Regions from separate parts of the Enterococcus casseliflavus genome, predicted to be linked through region 1. Evidence: predicted binding sites of a transcription regulator. Region 1 holds the regulator's gene; each other region holds the start of a gene.
The links. Region 1 encodes CtsR, which represses protease genes until heat stress. Its sites were predicted from a motif close to TTGGTCAAAAAAGGTCAAANA; they were not measured.

Region 1 (10,373 bases):
GCCCGTGAGATCGGTGAAGCCATTGGCCTTGCCTTTCAAATCATGGATGACGTCTTAGATTACAGCCAAGATGCGGCTGCTTTAGGAAAACCCGTATTGGAAGATGTTCGGCAAGGCGTCTATTCCCTGCCGCTGTTGATGGCATTGAAAAGTGACCGCCAACAGCTGCTCCCATTGCTGGAAAAACAAGACGCCATGACGGACACCGACACCCACGAAGTCTATCGGATCGTCCAAGAAAGTGCTGGGATCGAGGAAGCCAAGAAACTCGCAGCCGACTATACGAAAAAAGCTTTGCAGGCGATCCAGAAATTACCTGAGACCAAAGATGAAACCAAAACGTATCTTTACCAGATCACTGCTCAGATCCTAGGGCGTCAGAACTGATCAAGGATCTAGCAAAAGCCCAGCAGCTGGGATCATCCTGAAATAAGTCCCCAAGGTTAGATTTTTGATCTACTTTTGGGGACTTTTTAGTTGATAGCTAGAATTTTATACGCAAAAAAAAGCCTCAACGGACAAATCATCTGTCCGTTGAGGCTTTTTTCTATTAACGCATCGTCACAAATTCTTCTGACCCCGTCGGATGAATGGCCACGGTTTGATCGAAATCTGCTTTCGTAGCACCCATTTTGATGGCTACAGCGAAGCCTTGCAGCATTTCATCGACACCGATCCCGATGCCGTGCAGACCGATGATTTTTTCTTCTTTTCCTAAGCACACCAATTTCATCTCACATTTTTGGCGATACTCATTTAAAGCAAAGTACATCGGTGTAAAGCGCGAGCGATACACCTTTATCTGCTCTTGGCCGTATTTTGCCAAGGCTGCTTCTTCGGATAAACCAATCGTGGCAATCGGTGGATGAGTAAAGATGACCGTCGGCACTAAGTGATAATCCAAGTACGCATCACTTTGACCGTTGAACAAGCGTTCAGACAAGCGACGACCGGCGGCGATCGCAACCGGGGTTAAATCCAATTTTCCGATGACATCGCCCACCGCAAAAATCGAGTCAGCTGTGGTATTTTGATATTTGTCCACAATGATAAACCCTTTTTCATCCAATTGGACATCGGTGTTTTCCAGACCTAACTTATCCGTATTCGGCACGCGACCACCAGCAAAAAGGACGCAATCGCCGGTCAAGGTTTCGCCATTTTCAAAGTGAACGAGATACTCGTCACCTTCTTTAATGATACGAGAGGCCACGTAGCCTGCATAAGTTTCGATTCCTGATTCTTGGTACATCTCCACGAGATTATCCGCAAGCATCTTGTCAAAGGTTCGTAATGGCCGCTCTTTGCGGTACGCCCAAGCCACTTGGCTGCCCAGCTGCTGGCTGACACCGCTGATTTCGGCTGCGATGTAGCCTGCCCCTAAGACGACCATACGCTTTGGTGCTTCTCGCAACGCAAAAAAACCATTCGAGTCAATGGCGTACTCACCGCCGGGAATATTCATCGCGCTAGGTTTTCCACCGGTGGCAATCAAAATGTTTGTTGCATGGTAGTTTTCCCCATTGACGGTAACCGTGTGGTTATCCACAAACTGTGCATAACCGTGGATAACTTCTACATTGTTGCTGTCTAAGCCTTTTTGATAGGCTGTGTGTAAAAAATCAATGTATTTTTCACGGTTATCCACAAGCTCAGTAAAATTAAATTTATCCACATGTGGATAAATGCCGTAGCTAGTTGCGTCCCGTTTGATCATTTCTAACATCTCACTAGCTTGCCACATGACTTTTTTCGGTACACAACCGACATTGACACAGGTGCCGCCTAATTCATTGCCTTCAATCAATAATACTTTGGCGCCGTGCATCCCTGCCCGATTGGCTGAGGCGATTCCGCCGCTGCCGCCACCAATTACTATGTAGTCGTATGTTTCCATATTTGTTGTTTCCTCCTTAAGATTGTCTATGTTCTCATCGATCCTTTTTGGCTGGATTGATTCAACAAAAAAAGCCGAGAGAAACTCTCGACCTTATTTTTTCTTCCGAATCATGTCTCCGACTTCCACCGGTTCTTTGACCGGCATCGTCAACAGCATCATAGGATTTGGTGCACGATCGATGGATTCACCGTCTTCATTATACATGACTTCGACGGTTTGGTGAAAGTGATGGAATCCGGGACCGTAAAATTCGATTTCATCGCCAACGGAAAAGTGGTTCCGTTGCCGAATCGTAGCTGTTTTTGTTGCCGGATCATACGCCATGACTTCCCCAATAAATTTGTATTGCGGAATTTTCCGACGCGGACCAAACAACTGCTCATTTTCACTTGGGGTATCGTAGTAAAAGCCTGACGCAAGCTCTCGCTGCGCAACTTTCCACAGTTCATCGATCCATTCTTGTTTGCAGACATAGTTCTCTGGATCGGCCATGTAACTGTCCACGGCTGCTTTATAAACGTTCGCCACGGTTGAAACATAGTGGATCGATTTCATGCGGCCTTCGATTTTGAAACTATCCACGCCGTTTTCAATCAAATCCGGGATATGTTCGATCATCGACATATCCACAGCACTCATGGAAAACTCTTCTTCCACTGTCCCGTTTTTAGTCAAACTGTTTCGTTCCGTTGCAAAGGGCATGTCAAACAGATCATATTTCCAGCGGCAAGATTGCGAACAGCCGCCGCGATTGGCGTCTCGCATCGACATATGATTGGACAAAGTACAACGGCCAGAATAAGAAATACACATGGCGCCATGAATAAAGGCTTCGATCTCCACGCTAGTATTTTTGCGGATCTCAGCAACTTCCTCCATCGACACTTCTCGGGCGAGAACGACCCGTTCTAGGCCTTCTTCCCGCCAAAATTCCAATGTTTCATAGTTCGTGGCACTGGCTTGGGTGGACAAATGGATCGGTAGACCTGGCGCTTCTGTTGCGCAGATCTGGATCAAAGCGGGATCGGAAACGATCACTGCCGAAATACCGACATCTCGCAATTCCCGAAAGAATTCCCCTGCACCTTCTTGATTGCCCTCATGGGTCACCATGTTGGCTGCTACATAGACTTTTGCGTTGTGGGCTTTGGCAAAAGCCACCCCTTCCGCCATTTCTTCATAGGTAAAGTTTCCCGCGCGACTCCGTAGACCATAGGCATTGCCGCCGATATAGACAGCGTCAGCGCCATAGTGGATCGCTGTTTTTAATTTTTCTAACGTACCAGCTGGTGCTAACACTTCTGGTCGTTTCAATGCTTGTTTAACGGTCATTTGTTCTTGCTCCTTACTTGATATCGTCAGGATCGATGGCATAAAATCCAGTGTCTAACCCACGTTCTGCTGGATGAAGTTGGGCAACTTGTTCACTGAGCACAGCTGCTTGCTCTGCTTGCCACTCCCCACTTTCTACAAGGCTCTTGGCTTGGGCAAACAGTTTAGCAATAGACACAAAGGCAGCCCCTCGTGTATAGATTCCGTCCAGCTTCCAGGTTTGAAAGCCTGTTGCGGCTAATTCCGCCAGTTGCAGCAGCAGATTGATGTCGTTATTGGCAAAAATGTGCGTGCCGTGGCTATCTTCATAAATGGAATAGTGGGTTTCTTCTTTTTTTGGTTCGGATAAAAACAACCCACGGTCGTGGTTCTTTTCTTCCGATTGTTGGGTATAGTTATAATAATTTTGTAAAAGCGGACGCTTCGATTGGTGAATGCAGGTCGCACCATAAACCAATACTTCCACAGGAATATTTAGTTGCGGTGCCATGATTTTCATTTCCTCGAAAGGAACTTCTCGCGCTAAAACGGCTGCCTTTGCTCCTTTTTGTCCCCAAAAATTGATTTGACGAGCGCTCGTTACTAAGGTTTCCCCTGCATAGATAAATGGCAAGGCACATTCTGGATTTTGCTTCATGCGGTAAATGATCCCAGGATCTCCGAGAGCGATTTGATCGGCTTGATTGGTCTTCAGAAATGCTAGGTATTCTGGAATCCGCTTCATTTTTTCTGGATGCATGATGCCATTGACTGCGATCGTCACTTTCTTTCCAGCTTCGTGGGCCATGTCGATCAGTCTGATTTGCTCTTCACGAGAAAAAGAGGCCGGTAGGCGCAGCCCGAATGTCTCTTCTCCAAAAAACAATGTATCAACATAAGGGATGAGCTGCTGTGCTTGCTCGATCGATTCCACCGTGGCGATAATCTCAACCATAATACTCCTCCTTTTTTCAACTCATTCATAGTATCACACAGCAGGATTCTTTCCAAGAGGTCTCGTTACTCTTTTTTTCACGAATATCGCTTTTTCCGTTAATCAACCGTTGTCATAAAGCTATTTAAAAGGATATTTTTTTGTGAATCATCAATCATAATCAGTGGAGACTTCTTGATCACTACTAGACATAGCAAGACAAAAAAGCGACGTTTCTATGGATGCCGATTACTCGACCATAGAAACGCCGCTGCCGTTATTGGCTCGACTTAAACTTGTTGCAAGACCCGCGCTTGTCCCTCTTTGACATTGAGGGTGATCGATCCTTTTGAAGCACCGATCGTCACTTTGTCACCTAAATGAATTTGTCCTGATAGGAGTGCTTCACTTAAACGGTCTTCAACTTCTTTTTGCAAGGCCCGACGAATCGGCCGTGCCCCATATTCTGGATCAAAACCAGCTTTGCCGATCACATCGATGGCAGATGGCGTGATCTTCAATTGGATGTCTTGGTTGCTTAACCGTTTGATGATCGCTTTGCTCATAATCTTCACGATCTCGTGGATCTCCCCTTCACCTAAGGATTGGAAGACCACTGTTTCATCCACACGGTTCAAGAACTCTGGACGGAAGGCTTTTTTCAGCTCTTCTAAGATCCGTTTTTGCATCGCTTGGTGATCTTTCGTTAAATCAGTGACATTGAATCCAACGCTTTTTTCTTCGCGGATTTGTTGGGCACCGATATTAGAGGTCATGATCAAAATCGTGTTGCGGAAATCGACCTTCCGACCTTTGGCATCCGTCAAATGACCATCATCTAGCACTTGCAAGAGGATATTGAAGACATCGGGATGGGCTTTTTCCACCTCGTCCAATAAGATGACGGAGTAAGGTTTTGAACGGATTTTTTCCGTCAATTGCCCACCTTCATCGTATCCGACATAGCCTGGCGGTGAACCGATCAAACGGCTCGTGCTGTATTTTTCCATAAATTCGGACATATCGACACGAACCAAGGCATCTTCACTACCAAACATCGCTTCTGCTAAGGCTTTGGCAAGCTCGGTTTTCCCGACACCGGTCGGGCCTAAGAACATGAAGGAACCGATTGGGCGGTTGGGGTCTTTCAACCCACTGCGGGCGCGGCGGATCGAACGAGCGACTGCTTTGACCGCTTCTTCTTGGCCAACTACCCGTTGATGCAAGATCTTTTCAAGATCCAACAAGCGTTCGCTTTCTTTTTTCTCCATCTGCTGCAAAGGTACACCAGTCCATTGGGAAACGACCGTAGCAACATCTTCTGCAGTAACACTATCGGCATAGCCTGACGCTTCTTTGACTTCCATAAACGCCACTTCCGTCAGTTGTTGGGTCAATTTCTTTTCCTTGATCCGCAGACGAGCTGCTGCTTCAAAATCTTGCTGGCGAATGGCTGCTTCTTTTTCTTCGATCAAGTTAGCGATCTCGTTTTGTAGATCTGCCAATTCCGAACTTTCATCGGTTTTGTCTAGACGCACTTTGGCTGCTGATTCATCCATCAAATCGATGGCTTTATCTGGTAATTGGCGCGAATTGATGTAACGTACGGACAATTGCACAGCGGCGTGTAACGCATCATCAGAAATTTCCACCCCATGATGTTCTTCATAACGAGGACGCAAGCCTCGTAAAATTTCTTCCGCTTCTTCTGGTGTTGGTTCGTCGACTTGCACCCGAGCAAAACGGCGTTCTAACGCAGAATCTTTTTCAATGTATTTTTGGTACTCATCTAGCGTTGTGGCACCGATGGTTTGCAATTCTCCACGGGCTAAGGCTGGTTTCAGAATATTCGAGGCATCAATCGCCCCTTCGGCTCCGCCGGCCCCGATCAGTGTATGCAATTCATCAATGAATAAGATGATTTGACCATCTTGATAGATCTCATCGATAATTTTTTTCATTCGGTCCTCAAATTCCCCACGGTATTTCGTTCCGGCAACTAAAGCCCCCATGTCCAGCATCATCAAGCGTTTGTTTTGCATGTCTTCTGGGACTTCCCCACTGATGATTTTTTGGGCTAAGCCTTCGGCGATCGCGGTTTTCCCAACACCAGGTTCCCCAACGAGAACAGGGTTGTTTTTGGTCCGACGGCTAAGGATCTGGATCAGCCGTTTGACTTCTTTGGCACGACCGACAACAGGATCTAGCCGTTTTTCACGAGCTAATTTGGTCAAATCACGGGCTAAGGAATCCAAGGTCGGTGTTCCTTGCTGCGCTTTGGCTTGGGCTGGACGACGACGACCAGCACTTCCGTTGGTTTTGCTTTCATTGAAGCCCATTTTTTTCTTCAAAAGCTGACGCATTTTCGCGAGACTCAAGCCGAGATTCAGCATGATTCGTGAAGCCAAAATGTCTTCGTCTCTTAATAAGCCTAATAATAGATGTTCGGTACCGATCTGTGGTGCCCCTAAACGCTTGGCCTCATCCCCTGCATAAGCAAATGTATGTTTTGCTCGTGGTGAATACGCGAGATAGGCGTTTTCTGGGTATTGACGAACGGTGCCGTACCCTGTTAAATGCTCGATTTCTTCACGAATATCGTTTTCTGTGATATTCATTTCCCGTAACGTTTTGCCAGCGATCCCGTTTTGTTCAATGACCAGTGCCAATAGAATATGTTCAGAACCTACTGCTTGGTGCTTAAAGTATTTTGCTTCTTCTTGGGCGATAGCCAAAACGGCTTTCGCGCGTTGGGTGAATAATTCATCCATCTCTTTCACTTCCTGTCTTCGTAACTTAATCGTTCTAGAATTGCATGGAGCAAATCAGCTCGTGTTCTATTTTCATAAGGAGAACGTCCTAGAACTGCTTTCGCGATGACGGTCAACAATAAATTGCCTTCTCGCTTGGACAGGATTCCTTCCTCATAAAGTTTCTGGATTATTGCATATGCATCTTTTTCCGAGATGGTTTCATCGAATAATTGATTCATTTCTTTTAAGTAGTGGTGGCTATCAGTAATTTTGACTTTCTCGATCCGAATATAGCCGCCCCCGCCGCGTTTGCTTTCAACCGCATAGCCTCTTTGAACGGTAAAGCGGGTATTGATCACGTAATTTATTTGTGAGGGCACGCAGTTGAACAAATTTGCCATTTCTGCGCGACGAATCTCAATGGTTTCACTGTCTTCAAGAATTTTCTTCAAATATGCTTCAATCAAATCGGAAGTGTTGTGATGACTCAATTCATTCCCTCCCTTGACTAATTCTGACCTTCATTATACCCAATTTTTGAATCCTTGGAAAGATGTACGCTTGCACAAAAGGAAGGTCTAAAGGAAATTTTAAAGACACTTATCCCTCGCTTCAGCTTTTTAGCTACAAAAAGAAACAAGCAGCTCGTCGGGGAACAAAAAGAAAATTCTTTGGTCCCCGTAGGCTGCTTGTTCTTCTAACATAAACGTTCATCTTATTGCGTACTTTCTGAACTACTTTCACTCGTTGACGAGCTGCTGCTTGAGGAGGATGAGCTGCTTGACGAAGAAGAATCCTGTGGTCGAGGACCTCTGGAAACCGTCACGGTGACAGAACTTCCTACTGCTACAGAAGTACCTGCTCCCGGCGTAACGCGCACTACTTCTCCAGCAGGCACAGAGTCGTTATAATCAGATTCTTGTTCTATCGTATACTGCAATCCTGCTTCATTCAAATCTGCTTCTGCATCGGCTTGGCTTTTGCCAACGATTCTTGGTACATTGACCATTTCTTGCCCGCTGCTGACAGTTAATGTAATGATGGTTCTGGAAGTCACAACGGACTCGCCACTCGCTGGTGCTTGACCAATGATCGTACCTTCCGGTTGGCTACTGGATTCGTAAGTGACATTGATTTGTGAAAGGCTTACCCCGCGAGAAGTTAATGCTGCTCGTGCATCTGCCTCTGTCATACCATAATAGTTGTCCATTGCGAAGCTATCTGGTCCGGAGCTGACCTTAAAGGTGATTTCGTCTTCTGCTGGGGAAACTTCCCGCCCTGCTGCTGGTGATTGACTGATAATATCCCCTTCGTCGACATCATCTGACGACTCTAACTCTTCTTTGATTCTGTCTTCATCAAAGCCCAAATCGATCAATTCTTTTTTGACATCATCGAAGGAACGACCTTCATAGTCATCAAGGGTGATTTTCTTCGTTCCGCTACTGATGTAGAGAGTGACGACGGAATTCTTTTTGACTTCATTGCCTTCTGGGGGATCGGTTTTGACGACATTGCCTGCTTCGACTTCATCGTCTTCGATTTCTTCCACCTCGTCTGCTACTTTCAAGCCGGCGGCTTCTAGCTCGGCACGGGCAGCTGCTTCCGTCTGACCACTGACTTCAGGAATCGCCACATCTCCTCGACCACCGCCGAATAGGAAGTAACTGCCTATCCCTAACAGTGCGATCACCATAATGATGGGCAGCAACAGCCAGCGTTTGCGTTTTTTCTTTTTCGGTTGCGCTGGTTCTTCGGCTTGATCCGCAACCTCATCTTCTACGGGTTCCTCCACTGGCGGCGTTTCGACTTGGGCTGCTTCCACTGGAGTCAGCACTCTCGTTTCATCCATCAGGGCATGAGGTTCCCATCTCGGTTCATTGAGGCGGTCAGGAGACAACACGGTATCGAGATCTGCCCGCATTTCATCGGCGGTCTTGTAACGATCCGCCGGTTCTTTGGCGGTCGCCTTCAATACGACGTTTTCCAGCGATTGCGGAACATTTTTGTCATAGATCCGAATCGAAGGGATCTCATCTTGGAAGTGTTTCAAGGCGATCGTTACGGCTGATTCGCCATCAAAGGGTACTTTGCCGGTTAAAATTTCATAGAGGATAATTCCAATCGCATAAATATCTGATTGATTGGTGGCCATACTGCCTCGTGCTTGTTCTGGTGAAAGATAATGCACCGAGCCTAGCATCGAGTTGGTTTGGGTGATCGATGTTTCTGATAAGGCGATCGCGATCCCAAAATCGGTGATTTTCACCACGCCGTCTTCATTGATCAGCACATTTTGGGGCTTTAGGTCCCGGTGAATGATGCGGTGCTGATGGGCCAATGCCACCGCTGATAAGATTTGTTGGATGATATCAACGATCTGCAAATAAGGTACGGGATAGTGCGTTTGGATATAGCGCTTGAGATCCATCCCTTTGACATATTCCATCACCAAAAACTGCATGCCGTCTTCTTCGCCGACATCATAAACAGTTACGATGTTGGGATGAACCAGCTCAGTCGCCGCCAATGCTTCTCGTTGAAAGCGCCGAATCGCACTTTGGTCGTTTTGGAAGTCAAAACGAAGCACTTTGATTGCCACTTCACGGTCTAAGATCAAGTCATGCGCCAAAAACACATTTGCCATTCCGCCGCTGCCGATATTGCCGATGATTTTGTATCGGCCGTTTATCTTCTTCCCAATTTCGATCATGGGCGCTCTCCTCCAACTTTAATCAATAATACCGTGATATTGTCGACACCGCCGCGTTCGTTGGCTTGATCGATCAATGATTGCACTGCTTCTTCTAGCACAGGGGTTTCTTGGATCGTTGCTGTGATCTCTTCATCTGAGACCATGTTGGTCAATCCGTCTGAACACAGCAGCAAATAATCCCCGTCTGCAATAAAGTGGATCGCCACATCGACTTCGACTTCGCTTGGCATGCCGATCGAGCGGGTCAAAACGTTTTTGCGAGGATGATTCAAGGCCATTTCTGCCGTGATTTGTCCCGACTTCACCAATTCATTGACCAGTGAATGGTCCTCTGTGATTTGGGTCAGCACTTGATTGCGTAAAAGATAGGCACGGCTGTCCCCGACATTGGCGATCGTAAACTGGTCGCTTAATAAGGCCACGGCAATGATCGTGGTGCCCATGCCGCTAAGTTCTTCTTGTTCTTGTCCTTTTTGGAAAATCACTTGGCTTTCCGCTTGGATTTTTTGGATCAGCCATTGGGCAGTTTTTTCACTGTCTGTCAGCTCTGTCTGTTCCCAAGCGGTGCCGATCTCACTGACTGCTTGACGGCTAGCGACATCTCCGGCTCGGTGGCCCCCCATGCCATCGGCAAGCAAGGCCAATGTCACATTGGCTTTATTTACATAGGTTGCTGCAAAATCTTGGTTTGTGTTGCGACGTTTGCCGACATCTGTTTGAAAACGAATCTCCAATTTCTTTCACCTCGTTACTTTTTGC
Region 2 (10,373 bases), 1.8 Mb from region 1:
GTGAAGTCAATATACACGGCAAATTGATCAAAATGGGCGGAGTGACCGGTGTTGGGACCTACCCAGAATATGCCGGACATGGCCTGATGAAAGACTTGATCAAGCTTGCCTTAGAAACGATGCGGGAAGATCAGCAATGGATCTCCTACCTTTACCCTTATAATGTGCCCTACTATCGTCGCAAGGGCTGGGAGATCATGTCCGACAAGCTGACCTTCAAAATTCGTGATACCCAGCTTCCGAAAACCAAAGAAGTCCCTGGGATCGTAGAGCGCAAAGAAGTGGATGACCCTGATGTCTTTACTGTCTACAACCAATTCTCCCGCGACAATCATGGTGCCTTGCAGCGGACCTCTTTTCACTGGGAAGAGTATTGGCGCTATGAAAATGAAGAAGAGCGCACCGCGGCTGTTTATTACAATGCCAGTGGTCATCCGACTGGTGTACTTTTTTATTGGGTAGCCGAAGAAGTCTTCCATGTAAAGGAAATGTTCTACTTGAATCAAGAAGCCCGCAATGGTCTTTGGAATTTTATCTCTGCTCATTTCTCAATGGTTTATTGGGTCAAAGGAGACATTTATTCAAATGAACCCCTGTCCTTCTACTTGGATGACAGCCAAATCAAAGAAACCATCGAGCCTTATTACATGGCGCGGATCGTCGATGTTGAACAGTTTTTGAAAAACTTCCCATTTGAAGCCTTCCAAACACCCTTTCACTTTGTTGTTTCCGACCCAGTTGCCGATTGGAACAACGGGATCTTCGGTGTCCAATACAATCACGGGGAGATCGTGGTTTCAAGAGAAGCCATCGGAAAAGCGGTCCAGCTGGATATTCAGACATTGTCTTGTCTGTTGATGAATTACCGCCGCCCAGCTTACTTAGAGCGTGTGGAACGGCTAAATACCGATTCAGAAACACTGGCATTACTGGAATCGATCATCCCTGATATGGAAGCCTATTTCAGCGATTATTTCTAAACAACGAATCAACAAAATGTACAACTATGAATGATTAAGGAGTGTTTTTGAATGAAACTATATTTTGCTGCTCCCCTGTTTGCTGCTAGTGACCTGCGCTACAACGCCGAACTTGTTGCGTCGATTCGTCAGCAGTATCCGCAGCTGGAGATTTATTTACCTCAAGAAAATGCCGCGATCAATGATAAATCCGCCTATGCGGATAGCAAAATGATCGCTTTGGCAGATACCGAAAAAGTGCTGGAAAGTGATTTGATGATCGCATTGCTGGATGGTTTGACCATCGATGCTGGGGTTGCCTCTGAGATCGGTGTCGCTTATGCTAAAGGCATTCCTGTTTTAGGGCTTTATACGGATAGTCGCCAACAAGGTGCCGACAATCAGCAAAAGCTGGCAGCATTACAAACCGTTGCGGAAAACCAATTCCACTATGTCAATCTTTATACGGTGGGTTTGATCAAGCTAAACGGGGAGATTTACTCCTCTGAAGCAGCCCTTTTAGCTGGCTTAGCCGACTATCTTTCGGAGGACAACTAAATGGGGCAAAATTATCAGCGACTGCAAAAGGTATTCACTATTTTTGGTATTCTCGTGTTTTGTTTTTCTTTGTGGGAATTTTTCCGTGGTGTCTATCCGCAAACACAAGGATTGATTTTCCTCGCCCAAGCCTTGCTTGGGATTTTATTGATCTTCGTCCCAGAAATGAGTAAAAAGTTCTTGAAAATCCAGCTACCAAACGCCACCGTCTACTTTTATTGGTTTTTCTTGCTGATCTCTGTATTTATGGGGACGATCTTACATTTGATCGAAACCATTGCTTTCTGGGATAAAATTCTACATGCGGTAAGCCCAATGGTCTTGACGGCTGTCGGCTATGGATTGATCTGTCTGCTACTGAAAGAAGTCAAAGTTTCAAACGTCTCTCCCTGGTTATTCTTACTGATGGGCTTTGCTTTTGCTGGCTTGTGTGGTATCTTCTGGGAGTTTTGGGAGTTTATCTGCGATTCCGTTGGTGGGATGAATCTCCAACGTTATGCCACACTGGATGGCACCCCGTTTATCGGTCGTGAAGCATTGATGGATACGATGGGCGATTTACTAACCAACACGATTGGTGCTGCCTTGATGGGCGTGATCGCATATGTTCAAGGACGAGGCAAACCTGATTACTTTGAAAGTTATCGAATTAAAAAATTATCATAAACGACCATAAAAAGCTTGTTGAAACCATCGTTTTTCAACAAGCTTTTTTCTTTTGTTCTTTTATTCATAAAGAAAAATTTATAAAAATACTTAAATAACACATCTTATTTTTATAGATTCGCTGTCTATCAAGGTTTGACCTTTCTTACACTTCCCTATAAAACGATTACAACCACAAAAAAATTCCCTCGTTTAATCATTTTTATTTCCCCAAAAAACCATGGTCTGTTATAATTACATTATTCATTTGACGTTGCGTCAGTAAAGGAGAGGCTTATGGTTCTAACAGTGTTTTTTATTTTATGCTGCTTGATTTTTTCATCGATCACCTATGCGTTCTCTAAAGATGCTCGAAAATTTGTCCAACCTTTATCAATCAAAATTATTTTTATTGCATCAGCTATTATTGCGGTTTGGACAATGTTCTTTTCAATGGTTGCATTTGTCGCTTGGGTCATCTAAAAAACATTCTTGTCAGTTGCGATCGTTTTCGCTGCACTGGCAAGAATGTTTTTTCTTTTGATTAAAATAGTTTGATTTGATTCAATGGCCAAAAGCGCAGCAGCACTTTCCCTTCCATTTGATCTTCCGTTACAACCCCGAAACTGCGACTGTCTCTAGAGATCAAACGATTGTCTCCCATCACAAAATAGCTGCCTTCAGGAACCGTTACCGTAAAATCATCGGTAAAGTGTTCGGCACCAGCCGCGATTTGCTGAAACATTTCGCGATAAGAATATTCGTCTTGTAATTGATCGTCTGCAAATTTCTCTTTAAACTCATCTAAATAGGGTTCTTCGTATACTTCTCCATTGATCGTTAGGACATCATCTTTCATCTCGATGGTATCACCGGGTAAACCAATCAACCGCTTGACAGCGATTTTACTTGGATCATCTGGTTCAACACATATCACGATGTCTTGTCGGTCATAGGAGGAGATTTTTGATGCAATCAAACGCTGTTTATCTGCCAACGTCGGGTCCATAGAATGGCCACTGACTTGAACAGGGGTCAGGACAAACAGACGGATGAGAACCACGGCGACGATAAAGAAAAGCAGTAACCAATTTTCTTTGAGAATTTTTACCATAGCTGCTCTTTCGCTCCTTTACTGCATCTTTTGTCATCAGCGAAAGCTTGTTCTGCCATTTTGACAAAAGATATCTTCCTCAATCTTACGTGGAATATTTGCTTTGAGCAAGAGAAATCATCGATTTTAAAAAATTTATGATATTTCTCGTTGCGAAAAGAATCGTTTACGTTCGATCACGACTCAAGAAAGCAAACACATCTTTTCGACGTAGACTCCCTATCAGTTGGTGATTTTCTTCGATCACCACCGTCTCATGACTCGCAAATAAAGTATACAACTCATTTAATGGCGCAGATGCTGCAATTTTCGGGTCAGCTTGATTGATATCATTGCTGAAAAAGTTCATCCGTATCAAATCTCCTGCTGTGACCAGTTTTGCTTCATCTTCCCCGGTTTCTTCAAAGAAGCTTTTCACAAAAGCGGTCTTCGGTTGTGAAACGATGACTTCTGGTGTATCGCATTGAACGATCTTCCCTTGATTCATCACAGCGATGCGCGTCCCTAGTTTTACCGCTTCTTTCATGTTATGCGTGACAAAAATAATCGTCGTCCCAAGCTCTTTGTGCAGATCGAGGACTAGCTCCTGTAAAGAATTACGAGAAATTGGATCAAGGGCACTAAAGGGTTCGTCCATCAGAATGATTTCGGGATTGGCAGCTAACGCGCGCAAGATCCCGATCCGTTGCTGTTCTCCACCAGACAATTCTTTCGGCATTCGATGACGGTACTGCTCTGGGTCAAGTTTGACCTGTGTCAGCAAACGATCCACGGCTTCTGAGCGATCTTTTTTTGACCACCCTAACATCTCTGGGATCACTTCAATATTTTGTTTGACATCCATCGTCGGAAACAGAGCGATTTGTTGGAGAACATACCCCATTTGCCAACGCATCTTTTGAATATTGTATTCTTTGATGCGTTTTTCTTTGAAGTAAATATCACCATCTGTCGGTTCTGACAAGGCGTTGATCATCTTCAAAGTCGTCGTTTTCCCACTCCCAGAAGGACCGACCAAAACAAAGATTTCTCCTTTATTGATACTCAGATCTAATTGATCGATCACTAGTTTTTGATCAAACTTTTTACTGACGTTTTTAAATTCAATAATTGGTGTCATTCTTGTCCCTCCTTAATTAATCCTTCGTCTATCAGGAAGGTACGTGCGACTTCTGCTGGATTTTTTCCTTCGACATTGACCTGATAATTCATTTCACTCATTTGTTCTTCGGTGATTTTCCCTGCCAACTTTTCCAATGCACGGACGACTTCTGGATGTTCCTTGGCAAAGGCTTCTTTCATCAAAGGCGCTCCTTGATAAGGTGGAAATAGTTCCTGATCGTCTTCTAGAATAACTAAGCCATATTGACGCAATTCACTGTCCGTGGAATAGGCATCCAGTAGATTGATATCACCATTATTGATGGCTTGGTAACGCAATGCTGGTTCCATACTTTGGACACTTGGAAAATCTAGCCCATAAAGTTCTTGGATCCCCGCATATCCGTCCGTCCGATCAATGAATTCGAGAGTGAAGCCAGCTTTGATTTGATTTTCGATTTTCTTCAAATCAGAGATCGTGGTTAGTCCATTTTCCTCAGCAAATTCTTTTTTGACAGCCAACGCATAGGTATTTTGATACGCCATCGGCTGAAGCAAGGTCATCTCAAACTGATCCTTCAATAGATTGACTGCTTCGGTATAGGTTTCGTCGGAGTCAAGGTTTTGACTCGCAAGCTTTTCTGGTACCTCAACTAAGCTCTCCAACACGGTACCAGTAAACTCTGGATATATATCAACTTGACCATTGTCCAATGCGCTGAATAAGAAAGAGGTTTTTCCAAAATTTGGCTCTAGTTCAACTTGGGCATCAGGGTCTTCTTGTTCAATCAATTCTTTGTACATGTTGATCAAGATATCAGGTTCAGACCCTAGTTTCCCTGCGATCGTAATGGTTTTGGGAGCAAAAAATCCGCTTTGTGAGAAGGAAACCCCACCAATCAGCAAGATGATTGCTGCCAACGTGATCAAGGTATAGCGCGGTTTTAAATGTTGCAGGTAACGGATCAGGGTACTGAAAACAATCGCCAACAAGGCAGACCCGATCGCACCAATTAACGTTAACTCAGGCGCATTTCGATCGATCCCTAACAAAATAAAGGAACCTAACCCGCCAGCGCCAATCAAAGCGGCCAAGGTCGCTGTTCCGATGATCAAGACCAGCGCCGTGCGAATCCCAGAAATTATGACAGGCAAAGCAATCGGCAACTCGACTTTGATCAATCGGCGCATCCGAGACATACCAAATGCCGCAGCAGCTTCTTCGATTGATGGATCGATCTCCGAAAGGCCAATATAGGTATTTTGAAAGATCGGCAATAATGCATAAATAACTAATGCGATCAATGCAGGTGGCGTTCCGATCCCCACGAATGGAATCAATAAACCTAACAGTGCCAGTGATGGAATCGTCTGCAACACACTCGTTATTTGTAGGCCGACTTCCGCTGCCCGTTTATGATTAACCAGCCAAATAGCTAAAGGAACAGCAATAACGATCGCCACGAGCAGCGCAATGATCGACAATGATAAATGTTCAAAGACAGCTGTCAGCAATTCCCCTTTTCGCTCATTCAACGTTTCAAAAAAAGTATTCATCTTTTCATTCCTCTCCTACTCCATAAGAACAGTATAATCGAAGTGCGAATTTCCTCCAAACAACAAGCAAGGAGAACTTTTTTGTCTTATGTTGAGCGACAAAAAAACGATGGCTGCCAATGAAATGGCAACCATCGTTTTGTATTTATTCATTTGTTCTCTTTTTATTATTCGGTCATTGGCGTATTTTCAAAAACCAGCTGATCGTTCAATAATTCGATGGTGACTTGGGTCTTTGGTAAGACTCTGCCAGCAACGATTTCTTTTGCCAATGGGGTTTCGACTTCTCTCGTGATAAACCGACGGAGAGGACGCGCACCATACGCTGGCTCATAAGCATTTTCAGCGATCCAGCGTTTGGCTTCTTCAGTGATCGTCAACAGTATATCTTGGACTTCCAGTCGTTGTGAAAGCTGTGCGATGATCTTGTCGACGATGCCTGTCACATCGTTTAGACTAAGCGGTGTGAATAAAATCGTATCGTCGATCCGATTTAAGAATTCTGGTTTGAAATGCCCTCTCAAGAGATTACGGACAGTTTCTGCGACAGTTTCTGGGATCGTTCCTTCTGCCGTTACACCATCTAGCAAGACTTGAGAGCCGATATTGCTAGTCATGATCAAGACGGTATTTTTGAAATCAACGACGCGTCCTTTTGAGTCTGTCAAACGGCCATCATCAAGCACTTGCAATAAGATATTGAAGACATCTGGATGGGCTTTTTCGATCTCATCCAATAAGACGATCGTGTATGGATTGCGTCGAACGGCTTCAGTCAATTGTCCACCTTCTTCAAATCCAACATAGCCTGGAGGGGCACCGACCAAACGAGACACCGAATGTTTTTCCATGTATTCGCTCATATCGATCCGAACCATATGCTCTTCAGAGTCAAAGAGGTTGACCGCTAACGCTTTCGCTAATTCGGTCTTACCGACGCCGGTCGGTCCTAAGAACAAGAAGGAACCTAATGGTCGATTTGGATCTTGCAGACCAGCTCGGGAACGAATGACTGCGTCACTGACGGCATCGACTGCCTCATCTTGTCCGATCACTCGTTGATGCAAGGTCTCGTTTAATTTCAACAGTTTTTCTCGTTCGCCCTCCACTAATTTCGCAACAGGGATTCCTGTCAAGCGGCCCACGACTAAGGCGATCTCATTTTCTGTCACTGACTCTTGAACCATTCGAATGCCTTCGTCTTGGTTTTTTTCTTCCAATTCAGCGAGTTCTTTTTCCAGTTGGGGAATCGTCCCATGACGAAGAACAGCTGCCCGTTCCAAATCATAGTTATTTTCAGCATCTTCCAACTCATGCTTGGCTTTATCGATCTCTGCCCGTTTATTGGAAACTGCATTGACTTCTTCTTTTTCCGTTTCCCACTGCATTTTCATGGTATTGACTTCTTCACGCAATTCCGCCAATTCTTCTTGTAAAATGCCTAAACGTTTTTTCGATGCATCATCAGATTCTTTTTTCAGTGCGGCTTCTTCGATCTCCAATTGCATCAAACGTCGAGTGACCTGATCGAGCTCGGTAGGCATCGAATTCATTTCTACCCGAATCGTGGCACTTGCTTCGTCGATCAAATCGATGGCTTTGTCTGGTAAAAAGCGGTCCGTGATATACCGATCAGATAAGGTCGCAGCAGCAACAAGCGCATTGTCATGGATATTGACGCCATGATGGATCTCGAACCGTTCTTTCAAGCCACGTAAAATCGAAATCGTATCTTGAACGGTTGGTTCCTGTACCAGCACTTTTTGGAAACGACGTTCCAAGGCTTTGTCCTTTTCCATGTATTGACGGTATTCATCAAGGGTCGTTGCGCCAATCGTATGCAATTCTCCCCGTGCCAGCATTGGTTTTAGTAAGTTTCCAGCATCCATGCTGCCTTCCGTCTTACCAGCACCTACAATATTGTGGATCTCATCAATAAAGAGAATGATCCGTCCATCGGCTTTTTTCACTTCTTGTAAGACGGCTTTCAAACGCTCTTCAAATTCACCTCGGAACTTGGCACCTGCGATCAAGGCACCCATATCCAGAGAAAAGATCGTTTTGTCTTTTAGGTTTTCTGGGACGTCTTTTCGCACGATCCGTTGAGCCAATCCTTCAACAATGGCTGTTTTACCAACCCCCGGTTCACCAATCAAAACGGGATTGTTTTTTGTTTTCCGAGAAAGGATGCGAATCACGTCGCGAATTTCTTCGTCTCGTCCGATAATGGGGTCCATTTTTCCGCTGCGGACTTGTTGGACCAAGTCAACGCCGTATTTTTCTAATGCTTTGTATTGTTCTTCTTGATTTTGTGAGGTCACACGATCCCCTCCTCTTAATGTTTCGATCGTTTGCTTGATTTCTTTTGCGGTGATTCCTTGTTTCTTTAAATACACCGTCAATGGATGATTTTTCAATTTCATCAACGCATAAAGGACGATTTCTGTGGAAAGATACTCGTCTTGAAATTCATTTTTTAATTGATCTGCCTCAGACAAAAGATGAAACAGATTTTGACTCATGGATTGACCATAACGAACATTTCCTCCTTCAACCGAAGGCAGTTCATCTAGTAGCTGGTCGACTTCCTTTTCAAATGCATCGACATCAAGGCCTGTATCCGTATAAAAATTGCGGCCGAATTGATTGGCTTGCAATAAAATCTTCCATAAATGCGGAATATCGATTTCTTGGTGGTGACGCGTCATGGCAATCTGCTGTGCTTCCGCGATGGCACTCTGTAATGTAGTCGTCATTTTTTCTGGGTTCATACTTTTCCCTCCCAAAATGGTAGTCAGAAAAATTAGTACACTGCAAGCAGCATCCTTTTTTCTACTCTTCTATTATACAATATTGGTCAGTAATGGTCAAAAGATTTCCCTCGAAGATCAAGATTTTTTTCAGTATTCTTTCATGAAAATTGACAGATAGGAAGCCGCAATGGTATGCTAGGTCCTGATTGGTCAGGAACAATCGATTTTCCTGATCCTTTTGATCGCTCTTTGGCGATAGTTATTCAGTAAGATTATCTACTTAGCTGTAACGTCTACTGTTTACAGCTTTTTTATATGGAGGAAACGATGTTAACATTAACGAATATTAGCCAACAATTTGGCGACAAATTGCTTTACGAAGATGTTTCCGTTCAAATCAACCGTGGGGAAAAAGTCGGGTTGATTGGACGGAATGGCGCCGGCAAAAGTACTTTAATCAAAATCATTACAGGAGAAATTCTCCCAGACGATGGCTTTGTTCAATTTCCGAAAAATTTGAAAATGGGCTATTTGGATCAATATGTCAATGTTGATGAAACGCAATCGATCCGTGATTTTTTGCGCTCTGCCTTTGCAGAAGACTTCGAAAAAGAACAACAGATCGCAGATCTTTATACTGCTTATGGCGAAAGTCTTGACGATAAGCTTTTAGAAAAAGCCGGCGAATTGCAAAATCAATTGGATCAAGGAAATTTCTACCAAATGGATACATTGATCGATGATTTAGCAGAAGGATTAGGTATTTCGGTTCTCGGCATGGATACCCCCCTTGCTTCCTTAAGTGGTGGTCAACGCTCAAAATTGATCTTAGCAAAAATGTTGCTAGAAAAACCCGACATGCTGATTTTAGATGAACCGACCAACCACTTAGATGATGAGCATATCAAATGGCTGGTTGAGTTTTTACAGGACTTTACTGGTACCTACTTAGTCGTTTCTCATGATCGTCAATTTTTGAATGAAATCACGACCCATATCATTGATATCGAATTTGGCAAGCTTTCTAAGTATACGGGGAATTTAGACAAAGCATTAAAGCTAAAAACGCTGCAAAATGAAAGTTATATGAAGCAATACGAAGCACAACAAGAGCATATCAAGAAAACCGAAAGCTATATCCGTAAATACAAAGCTGGTTCTCGTTCAACAATGGCAAAGAGTCGTGAAAAACAATTGGCAAAAATCGAACGTTTGACCCCACCCCAAGATGTCCCTAAACCGCATCTAGGATTTGATTTGGCACCGATCGTTACGACCTTGGCATTAGAGACGACCAATCTAGTGATCGGTTATGACCAAAAGCCTTTACTATCGCCAATCAACCTAACGATCCGCTATGGCGAAAAAATTGCGATTCGGGGATTTAATGGGATCGGTAAATCGACGTTGATCAAAACAATACTTGGTGTGATCCCTGCAATTGAAGGAACCGTTTCTTACCCACAGCATACAAAGTTTAATTACTTTTCTCAAGATCTTGACTGGGAGTATCCATTACAGACGCCTCTGCAATACCTCGAGGATCTTTTCCCAAAGGCAACCAACAAAGAATTGCGACGACAACTTTCTCGTGCGGGATTACCTAGCCAGCTTGCTCAAGAGGAATTGAAATTATTAAGTGGTGGCGAGCAGACAAAAGTGAAGTTAGCTGAAATGATGCTGATC
Region 3 (10,373 bases), 1.7 Mb from region 1:
AAAGAGGCTCAAATTTAAGTTTATTTTACTATAATTGGAAACTAGGATACTTTTTAAATAAGGCGGGTAAAAAATTTTGGAGTATATAGAAAAGTTGTATAGGTTTTATTTAACCAAAAAACAGGTAGATAAATTAACTATTATTAGAAATATCATTTTGGAGAAGCAGCTGTCTCTTGATAAAATATGTGAAACGATAAACAAATCTTTGTATCAGGTGAAAATATTGATCAATGAAATCGCCGAAGATATGAGAGAGTTTACGACCTTTGACGAGTCTATTTTTTTGTTGAAAAAGAGAACCGTTTATTTGTCACGAGAATTAAACGAAGAACAAAGCCTGCATATTTTTGTGAATCTAAAGAAGAAGTATTTCTTAGAATCTCCTTATTATCGTCTATTATCCTATTTGTTAAGAAAAAGAAAGACCCGTATGGTGGACATCTCAGAAGAATTGATTTTTAGTATTTCTTATTGTTATAAATTGATCAGCTATCTGAAAAAAATGCTGGTTATCCAAAATGTCCCGATTACTATCAATAACAACACAGATTCCATTGATCTGACAGGGGCCGAGCCTTGTGTGCGGATGTACCATTATTTAGTTGAGATCATGGCTTGCAATGTTTACATCAATCAGCGCACCCGTGCAAGCGTTGAATTAGCTGCGAAAGAATATGAGCCGTTGAAAACTACAAAAGTGAAGCACGACATTATGTTTTCAATCATTGAGAATGCGGTGTTGAGGGGCTATATCGTCAATGAATTAGACGAAGCTTCCATCGCTATTTATGAGCAAATCAAGCAACTCAATGGGGAAAAGCAAGTGATCAAGCTGCTGCCGATCAGAAGTCAGCAAGATATCGAGAAAGAACAGATTTTTTATCATTTCTGGGTTTTTCTCTTCATACCTGAAACGATCTCGGATCAAGAGAAACTTCTTTTGGGGAAACAGCTGCGAAACCTCTCGGGGAATCCATTGGTCGAATTTTCTGCCGATGTTGTGGCTGTTTTGTCGCAAAAGTATCATCTTTCCAAAGCGATCGAAGCGTTTCTTACCTATGAATTAGTGATGAATACATGGGGCTGTCTTCATCTCTTTTTGGATAGTTTTGTGTCTACTGAAGATTTGTCCTCTACGAACGAACGCGTATTAGAGGTGGAGGAGCTGATTGCGACCGTCTTGCAGCGCCATTCGTTTGTAATAGAAAAAGAAGCCCTTTTCTTAAGGAAAATCGCTCAGATTACAGCATCTTATTTACCTATCCAAAAAGAGGAACCGATTCGCATTGGTATTTCTCTTTTGAACCACCCTGAATATATTCCGGTCATTAAGAACAAACTATTGAAAATTTACAATGAAAATGTGATTCACTTTAGTTCGAACTTAGGAGACTCAGACATACTGGTTTCTGATGGCGTGCTGATCCATAATGAGTCGCAGAAATTTACATTTTTTGGCAATGTTCATAGTACCAAGGATTGGCACAATCTACATGTGATGATCCAGTCGATGATTTCTAATAAATATACTTGAAAAAGAGAGCGTAACGCTCTCTTTTTTTGCTTGACTATCAGGTAGCGTTGGTCGAAGTACTAGGCGAAAGAAGGAGGAGAGAAGACAAAAAAAGATATCTATAAAAGAGGGCTGCGACAGTCACCTTTTATAGATATTTTTTAAACACGTGATTAGGCAAAGCTAACGTGAGGAAGACAACGTTTTTTTGATGGAGATTTCTACCACTTCGGGCATTTGGATCACAGAGATCGTAGCAGGATCATAGGAGCCATCAGGTAATTTTTTCAAGAAGTAATTTTTGATTTCTTCTACTTCCGTCGGGCGAATATTCCGTTTTTTATTGATCAGCAAAATTTCATTGTGGTTCGGCGCTGAGGTAAAGATCACGGTCGTGTCTCCGGCAGTGTAAACCTTTACAAGTTCTGCGTCGGTATTTTCAAGTTGATTCAATACTAGTCGAGAATGGCTGTTTGTAACGTTGATTAATTTCACCAGACTCACCTCACATTCTATGTATTTATTAATAACATTATAGGTCGTTTTTTTTCAAAAGAAAAGCCAGACAACTCGGAATTACCCAATTTTTTGGCAAAACATGGTTGTCTGGCAAAACGAACGGTTTGGTCACCGTTTTGACACGTTATTGCTCATCTGTTTCCGATGGTTTTTCGTCTTCAGCAGAAGGTGTTTCTTCAGGAAGTGCAGAGGATTCAGCTGAAGTTACAACGATTTTATCGGAATCCTCCAATTGTGCTTTTAACTGACGGACTTGAGGATGCTCAAGATAATATTCAGCAATCCCGTCTTCGATTTGATCTTGGATGGTCCTGCGCAATGGGCGAGCACCCATCGTTGCGCTGTAACCTAGATCGACCAGTTTTTCTTGCACGTCTTGTGGAACATCGATATGCAATTTTTGATGACTAAGTGTTTGATTGACATCATGCAGCATAAGGGACACGATCGATAACAAGTTGTCCTTGCTAAGTGCCTTGAATTCAATGATCCCGTCAAAGCGATTGAGAAATTCTGGCGTAAAGTAATTGTTTAATTGATTTAACACGGAACGAGTGATGCCTTCACGCGCTGCGCCAAAGCCGACGTTGGCTTCAACTTTGCCAGTTCCAGCATTACTTGTCATGATGATCAAGGTATCTTTAAAGCTGACTGTACGTCCTTGGGCATCCGTCAAACGACCATCATCGAGAATTTGCAAGAACATATGCAATACATCAGGATGGGCTTTTTCCACTTCGTCTAATAAAATCAGGCTATATGGATTCCGACGAACTTTTTCAGTCAATTGACCCGCTTCTTCATAGCCAACGTAACCAGGAGGAGAGCCAATCAGTTTGGATACACTGTGTTTTTCCATGTATTCTGACATATCGAAACGAATCATCGATTCTTCAGAACCAAACATCTCATAGGCTAATTGTTTTGCTAATTCGGTTTTCCCGACACCGGTTGGACCGACGAATAAGAAAGAGCCGATCGGACGATTTTGTTTGCCTAAACCGACCCGATTTCTGCGGATCGCTTTGGCTACTTTATCGATCGCTTCATCTTGTCCGATAACTTTAGCTTTCAAGTCATCCGCAAGATTTTTCAATTGCGTTTGTTCTTTTTCTTTCAATTCACCAACTGGAATATTTGTCCGTTCTTCAACGATTTGTTCCATGTCTTTTTCGGTAATGACTGGCGTTTCTTCTTCGCTGATTTGGCGTTCCTTCATTTTTTGCAATTTATTGATTTGATCGCGATAGTAAGCAGCTTTTTCGAAATCTTCTTCTCGAGAGGCAGCTTGTTTTTGTTCTTCTGCTTCTTGTAATTTCTTTTCGATCGTTTTTGGATCAACGATTTGGATCGTCAAGTTTTTCTTAGAACCTGTTTCATCTAGTAGATCGATTGCTTTATCAGGCAAGAATCGGTCTTGGATGTATCGGTTAGAAAGGGTAGCGGCAGCTGCGATCGCTTCATCAGTATATTTCACATGATGATAATCTTCATAACGTGGTTGCAAACCTTTTAAGATGCGGATCGTTTCTTCCACAGAAGGTTCATCCACACGTACTGGTTGCAAACGGCGTTCTAAAGCAGCGTCTTTTTCGATGATGCGGTATTCATTTAACGTCGTTGCTCCGACCATTTGTAGTTCTCCACGAGCAAGAGCTGGTTTTAAGATGTTTCCAGCATCCATATTTCCGTCGCCAGCTGCACCAGCGCCAACGATTTCATGGACTTCATCAATGAACAAAATCACGTTTTCTGCTTGCTTGATTTCTTCAATCAATTTTTGGATGCGTTCTTCAAATTGTCCACGAATACCTGTGCCTTGAACAAGAGACGCAACGTCCAAACGAATGACTTCTTTGTCCATCAGTTTTTGTGGCACATCGCCATCGACGATTTTTTGGGCTAACCCTTCAACGACGGCAGTTTTCCCAACCCCAGGTTCACCAATAAGCACAGGGTTGTTTTTTGTTCGACGATTAAGGATCTCAATCACTCGTTTGATCTCTGAATCACGACCAACGACTGGATCGACTTCGCCATCACGAGCCATTTGGGTAATATTGATACCGTATTCTCCTAACAGACCTGCAGGTGCTTGGTTATTGCGTGGAGGCTGTCCACCGACAAAACCGTTACCGCCGGTTTGCGTCGATGGGGTTTGTTCATAAGGGGTATTTCCTTGCTGCATCTGGCGAGACATTTGACGAAATAGATCATCAATATTGCCGAATCCAAAAGGATCTTGCGCCATTGCAGCTGCAGCATTCCCAGATTGAGCTTTTAATTTTTGGTAACAACTTTGACAATAATCGAGTTGTTTTCTTTGACCATTGACACTGGCATATAAATGAATAGACGCTTCATTTTTGCCGCAATTTTGACAAAGCATAGATTCACGACCTTTCATATTTGTTCCAACACCCTTATTTTACGGCGCTTTTTTACACTTGTAAAAGAAAAGGGGCTGTGTGCATAGAAACGGTCATCTTCGAGGTAATGTGTTATTGACCTTTACTGACCATAATTCTATTATACTAACTTTTTGTCAGACTGCAAGAATTTTACTCGTAAAAATTTTTGCCGCTCTTTCATTAGCAGAAGCGTCTTTTAAATAAAAAGTAATTCCATTATAATAGAAAGAAAGAGGTGAGAATTTAGGATGGAGAACAGAGATTTTGCTTCAGAAATAACGCGTTTGCGCAATGGAGAGATCCAAGAATTGATTGTCCAACAGCCAGAATTCCTGGCGTTTAGAGATGTCTGGCTCCAGTTGGAAGATCGGTCTTCTTTTGTCGGAGAAGCGGGCTTAAATGGGAAGATCATCTACCGTTATGTGCAAGAAAATAAATAGGACATTTATTTCAATCGTTTATTTAAGAGAAAACGGTTGTCTATCGAGGAAAAAAATGGTAATCTTAACAGTTGAAAGGGCGATTTTTTTCGGGTGTCATTGCATGCATGGAAATTTTGCCTTCACACAAAAAAACGTATCATAAAGGAGATTGATCAATATGGAAAAGAAAGATTTTCACGTAGTTGCTGAGACAGGGATTCACGCACGTCCAGCTACATTATTGGTTCAAACAGCAAGCAAATTCAACTCTGATATCAACTTAGAGTACAAAGGTAAATCAGTAAACCTTAAATCAATCATGGGCGTAATGTCATTAGGCGTTGGCCAAGGTTCTGATGTAACTATCACTGCTGAAGGTGCTGACGAAGCAGATGCAATCGCTGCAATCGTAGAAACAATGAAAAAAGAAGGTTTGTCTGAATAATGGTTGAGATGCTAAAAGGAATTGCTGCTAGTGATGGTGTAGCCGTTGCGAAAGCCTACCTGTTAGTACAACCTGATTTATCTTTTTCAAAAGTATCAGTTGAAGATACTGCAGCAGAGGAAGCACGCTTAGATGATGCGTTAGCGAAGTCAACAGCGGAATTACAACAAATCCGTGACAAAGCAGCGCAAACTTTAGGTGAAGCAGAAGCACAAGTATTTGATGCTCATTTAATGGTTCTTTCAGATCCTGAGATGATTGGTCAAATCAAACAAAACGTGACAGATAACAAAGTCAATGCAGAAGCTGCGTTGAAAGAAGTTACTGACATGTATATTGGTATGTTTGAAGCAATGGATGACAATGCTTACATGCAAGAACGGGCAGCTGACATTAAAGATGTCGCAAAACGTATCTTGGCGCATTTGCTGAATGTGACTTTGCCTAATCCTTCAATGATCAACGAAGAAGTAGTCGTTGTTGCGCATGACTTGACACCAAGTGATACTGCACAATTAGACCGCAACTTTGTAAAAGCTTTTGTAACAGATATCGGTGGACGTACTTCTCATTCCGCTATCATGGCACGTTCTCTTGAAATCCCAGCAATCGTTGGAACAATGGAGATCACTGCAAAAGTGAAAGCGGGCGACATCTTAGCTGTTAACGGTATTATCGGTGACGTTATCGTCAACCCGACAGATGACCAAGCAGCTGAATTTGTTGAAGCTGGGAAAGCCTACGCAGAACAAAAAGCAGAATGGGAAAAATTGAAAGATGCTGAAACAGTTACCGCTGATGGTAAGCACTTTGAATTAGCTGCGAACATTGGAACGCCTAAAGATTTAGAAGGTGTCCACAACAATGGTGCAGAAGCAGTCGGTTTATACCGTACTGAATTCTTGTACATGGATTCTCCTGATTTCCCAACAGAAGAAGACCAATACAAAGCATACAAAGCAGTTTTAGAAGGAATGGCTGGCAAACCAGTGGTTGTCCGTACAATGGATATCGGTGGCGATAAAGAACTTCCTTACCTAAAATTGCCTCATGAAATGAATCCTTTCTTAGGCTATCGTGCATTGCGTATCAGCTTATCTGAACTTGGGGATGACATGTTCCGTACCCAACTTCGTGCGTTGTTACGTGCTTCTGCTCACGGCAACTTACGTATCATGTTCCCAATGGTGGCAACATTGAAAGAGTTCCGTACTGCGAAGAAAATGTATGAAGAAGAGCGTCAAAAATTGATTGACGAAGGCGTTGAGGTTTCTAACGAGATCCAAGTCGGAATCATGATCGAAATTCCAGCAGCTGCTGTCTTAGCAGACAAGTTTGCGAAGGAAGTTGACTTCTTCAGTATTGGTACCAATGACTTGATCCAATACACAATGGCTGCAGACCGCATGAACGAGCGCGTGTCTTACTTGTACCAACCATACAACCCATCAATTTTACGTTTGATCAAAAACGTGATCGATTCAGCGCATGCTGAAGGCAAATGGGCTGGTATGTGTGGAGAAATGGCGGGCGATCAAACTGCTGTGCCACTTCTTGTAGGTATGGGCTTAGATGAGTTCTCAATGAGTGCAACATCTGTTCTGAAAACACGTAGCTTAATGAAACGCTTGTCAACGACTGACATGCAAGAATTAGCAAAACGTGCTTTAGAAGATTGCGATACAATGGAAGAAGTTGTTGAGCTAATCGAACAGTATGTAAACTAATCATTTCTAGGCAACAAGCAATTTTGCTTGTTGCCTTTTTTTTGTTATAAGAAGCCTTCTTGTTCGATTTGACTTGCAATAGCCTGCTCGTTTTTTCAGAAAACGAACAATTTTGTCATATCTTTGTATAAAGCTATGATTCCGTAAGTTTTTCACGTATCATGATTAAATGGGGAACAAAATCTAGGACCATGGTAGGAGTATGTCTCCGATTGCCTATGGTATACTAATATCAGATATAAGCATTTCCAAGGAGGAATCATCTTTGAAAGTACTTCTTTATTTTGAAGGAGAAAAATTATTAGCTAAATCAGGTATCGGTCGAGCGTTGGCCCATCAGCAACGAGCACTGACATCTGTCGGGATTCCTTTTACTCTTGATAAAAATGATGAGTACTATGATATCCTTCATATCAACACGTATGGGATCAATAGTATGCACATGGTCAACAAAGCCAAAAGACAAGGGAAAAAAGTGATTTACCATGCCCATTCTACAGAAGAGGATTTTCGGAATTCATTTATCGGCTCAAACCAGCTTTCGCCATTATATAAAAAATATTTGATCAATCTTTATTCTAGAGCCGATCAGTTGATCACCCCGACTCCTTATTCGAAAGAACTTTTGGAAGGGTATGGTATCCAAGTACCGATCGAAGCGATCTCAAACGGCATCGATCTTGACAAATATCAGCCGGATCAAGAGAAAGAAAAAGCCTTTCGCGAGTATTTCAATCTCTTACCAGATCAAAAAGTCATTATATCCGTCGGTTTATTTTTTGAACGAAAAGGCATTCTTGATTTTGTAGAGATAGCTAGACAGTTGCCTGAGTATACGTTTATCTGGTTTGGTCATACACCAATGATGACGATTCCTAAACAGATCCGCGACCTCGTCAATGAAGACCATCCAGAAAATGTGTTGTTTCCAGGTTATATCAAAGGAGACATTATCGAAGGCGCATATTCCGCTGCCGATTTATTCTTCTTTCCTTCTTATGAAGAAACAGAAGGGATCGTAGTCCTTGAGGCGTTAGCCAGCCGCCAAAATGTGCTCGTTCGGGATATTCCTGTTTATAAAGGGTGGCTAAGTAATGGGCACAATGCATACATGGAAAAAACCAATGAAGGATTTATTGAGAAAATCAAAGGAATCGTGGAGGGCACGTTGCCACCGTTGAGTGAAGCGGGTTATGAAACAGCAAAGCAAAAGAGTATTGATGAAATTGGGTTTAAATTACAAGAGGTTTATACAAAAGTGATGAATACGGAATGAAGAAACTAATGTAAAGTTTGGAGGTACCGTTTTGAAAATCGGATTTTTTACAGACACCTACTTCCCCCAGGTAAGTGGTGTGGCGACATCGATCAAGACATTGAAAGAAGAGCTTGAGAAAAAAGGCCATAAAGTGTATATCTTTACAACGACCGATCCAAATGCTGATCTGGATGAAGAAGATATCATTCGCATGCCAAGTGTCCCGTTTGTGTCCTTCAAAGATCGGCGAATCGTGGTTCGCGGCATGTTGTATGCCTATTTGATCGCCAAAGAATTAGAATTGGAATTGATCCATACCCATACAGAGTTTGGTTCTGGGATGTTGGGGAAAATGGTGGGGCGTAAATTGCAGATTCCTGTGATCCATACCTACCATACAATGTATGAAGATTACTTGCACTACATCGCAAACGGGAAAGTCTTACGACCATCTCACGTGAAATATCTTTCACGGCTATTTGCCAACCACTCGACAGGTGTTGTTTGTCCAAGTGAACGGGTCATCGATACGCTGAGAGGGTATGGTGTGGTTTCACCAATGCGGATCATCCCCACAGGGATCGAAGTTGAGAAGTTTCGCCGACCGGATATTACAACTGACATGAAAAAAGAATTGCGGGAGAAATTGGGCATCACTGAGAATCAACCCATGCTGCTTTCCCTCAGTCGTATTTCTTATGAAAAGAATATCCAAGCAATCATCGACGGCATGCCAGAAATTTTAACGAAGATTCCTGATGCGCAATTAGTGATCGTTGGGAAAGGTCCGCATAAAGAAAAATTAGAAGAAAAAGTGGTGGATATGGCTTTATCTGACCATGTTCAATTTGTCGGTGAAGTGGCAAATGATAAAGTGGCGATCTATTACCATGCTGCCGATTACTTCGTCAGTGCCTCCACATCAGAAACACAAGGACTGACTTACACGGAAGCAATGGCTGCTGGAACACCGTTAGTCGTTGAAGGCAATGACTACTTAAACACCTTGATCGATGATCCGTCTTTAGGCGTCACCTATGAGAGTGATCGGGATTTCGCAAAAGCATTTATTGATTATTATGAACGAAAGATTCCTGCTGATCCCGAAGTTCTTGCTAGAAAAATGTACGAGATCTCGGCATTGCGCTTCGGTGAGTCGATGCTATCTTTCTACCATGACATGGTCGCTTATTATGAAACAGAACGCATCGAAAAAGAAACCGAGCAGACGCTAGAAAAATTCAAAGTAAAATTAAAGGCCTTTCGCCGAACGATCGATTAAACAGAAAATTTTCGCAAGTTCATGTTTTTAGCGTATACTAAAGACATGAACTTTTTTATTTTGGAGGGATCTGCATGGAATTAGGATTTATCGGTACTGGGGTCATGGGTCAAGCGATGGTTGGTCATCTCTTAGCTGCAGGACATACAGTGAATGTTTACAATCGGACGAAAGAAAAAACTGATGAACTCGTTGCGAATGGAGCAATTTGGTGTGACACCCCAACAGAAGTTGCATCAGAAAGTGAAATCATCTTTACAATGGTTGGTTATCCATCCGACGTTGAAGAGGTTTACTATGGGCCTCAAGGGATTTTTCAAACGGCTGTGACGGGCAAAACATTGGTGGATTTTACCACCAGTACGCCTGATTTGGCAGAACGAATCTACCAGACAGCGAAGGAAAAAGGAGCAGCGAGTATCGATGCGCCAGTTTCTGGTGGGGATCTTGGTGCGAGAAACGCCACGCTAACGATTATGGTTGGTGGCGATGAAGAAGCTTACCAACAAGTAAAACCACTTTTTGAAGTATTAGGAAAGACGTTTCAACTTCAAGGAGGGGCAGGGAAGGGTCAGCATACGAAAATGGCCAATCAGATCATGATTGCCGGAACCATGACGGGGATGACAGAAATGCTGGTCTATGCGAACCAAGCGGGTCTTGATTTACCACGAGTGATTGACACGCTTTCTGGCGGTGGGGCAGCCAATTGGTCCATGACGAATTACAGTCCTCGTATCCTAAAAGAGGATTATTCACCAGGCTTTTTTGTCAAACATTTCATCAAAGATTT

Region 2: a site for CtsR is predicted at 8,788-8,808, ahead of clpB (ATP-dependent chaperone ClpB). Genes of this name have one in related genera too.
Region 3: a site for CtsR is predicted at 4,537-4,557, ahead of P0G38_RS10120 (ATP-dependent Clp protease ATP-binding subunit). Genes of this name have one in related genera too.

Annotation. Positions count from the first base shown of each region.
Region 1 covers NZ_CP119393.1:75,329-85,701, reverse strand. Annotated here, with positions in the region: gene P0G38_RS00450 (polyprenyl synthetase family protein) at 1-387, shown strand, start outside; gene gor (glutathione-disulfide reductase) at 551-1,897, opposite strand; gene P0G38_RS00440 (peptidase U32 family protein) at 1,991-3,232, opposite strand; gene P0G38_RS00435 (peptidase U32 family protein) at 3,246-4,166, opposite strand; gene P0G38_RS00430 (ATP-dependent Clp protease ATP-binding subunit) at 4,436-6,916, opposite strand; gene P0G38_RS00425 (CtsR family transcriptional regulator) at 6,922-7,389, opposite strand; gene pknB (Stk1 family PASTA domain-containing Ser/Thr kinase) at 7,614-9,611, opposite strand; gene P0G38_RS00415 (Stp1/IreP family PP2C-type Ser/Thr phosphatase) at 9,608-10,348, opposite strand; gene rsmB (16S rRNA (cytosine(967)-C(5))-methyltransferase RsmB) at 10,363-10,373, opposite strand, start outside.
Region 2 covers NZ_CP119393.1:1,919,129-1,929,501, forward strand. Annotated here, with positions in the region: gene P0G38_RS09410 (GNAT family N-acetyltransferase) at 1-980, shown strand, start outside; gene P0G38_RS09415 (nucleoside 2-deoxyribosyltransferase) at 1,032-1,517, shown strand; gene P0G38_RS09420 (DUF2238 domain-containing protein) at 1,518-2,183, shown strand; gene P0G38_RS09425 (hypothetical protein) at 2,460-2,645, shown strand; gene lepB (signal peptidase I) at 2,707-3,276, opposite strand; gene P0G38_RS09435 (ABC transporter ATP-binding protein) at 3,443-4,396, opposite strand; gene P0G38_RS09440 (ABC transporter permease/substrate-binding protein) at 4,393-5,934, opposite strand; gene clpB (ATP-dependent chaperone ClpB) at 6,102-8,705, opposite strand; gene P0G38_RS09450 (ABC-F family ATP-binding cassette domain-containing protein) at 9,015-10,373, shown strand, end outside.
Region 3 covers NZ_CP119393.1:2,064,431-2,074,803, reverse strand. Annotated here, with positions in the region: gene P0G38_RS10130 (helix-turn-helix domain-containing protein) at 218-1,537, shown strand; gene P0G38_RS10125 (DUF1827 family protein) at 1,700-2,011, opposite strand; gene P0G38_RS10120 (ATP-dependent Clp protease ATP-binding subunit) at 2,160-4,424, opposite strand; gene P0G38_RS10115 (hypothetical protein) at 4,695-4,886, shown strand; gene P0G38_RS10110 (phosphocarrier protein HPr) at 5,047-5,313, shown strand; gene ptsP (phosphoenolpyruvate--protein phosphotransferase) at 5,313-7,040, shown strand; gene P0G38_RS10100 (LTA glycolipid anchor biosynthesis glycosyltransferase, IagA/BgsA family) at 7,306-8,316, shown strand; gene P0G38_RS10095 (glycosyltransferase family 4 protein) at 8,348-9,580, shown strand; gene P0G38_RS10090 (NAD(P)-dependent oxidoreductase) at 9,655-10,373, shown strand, end outside.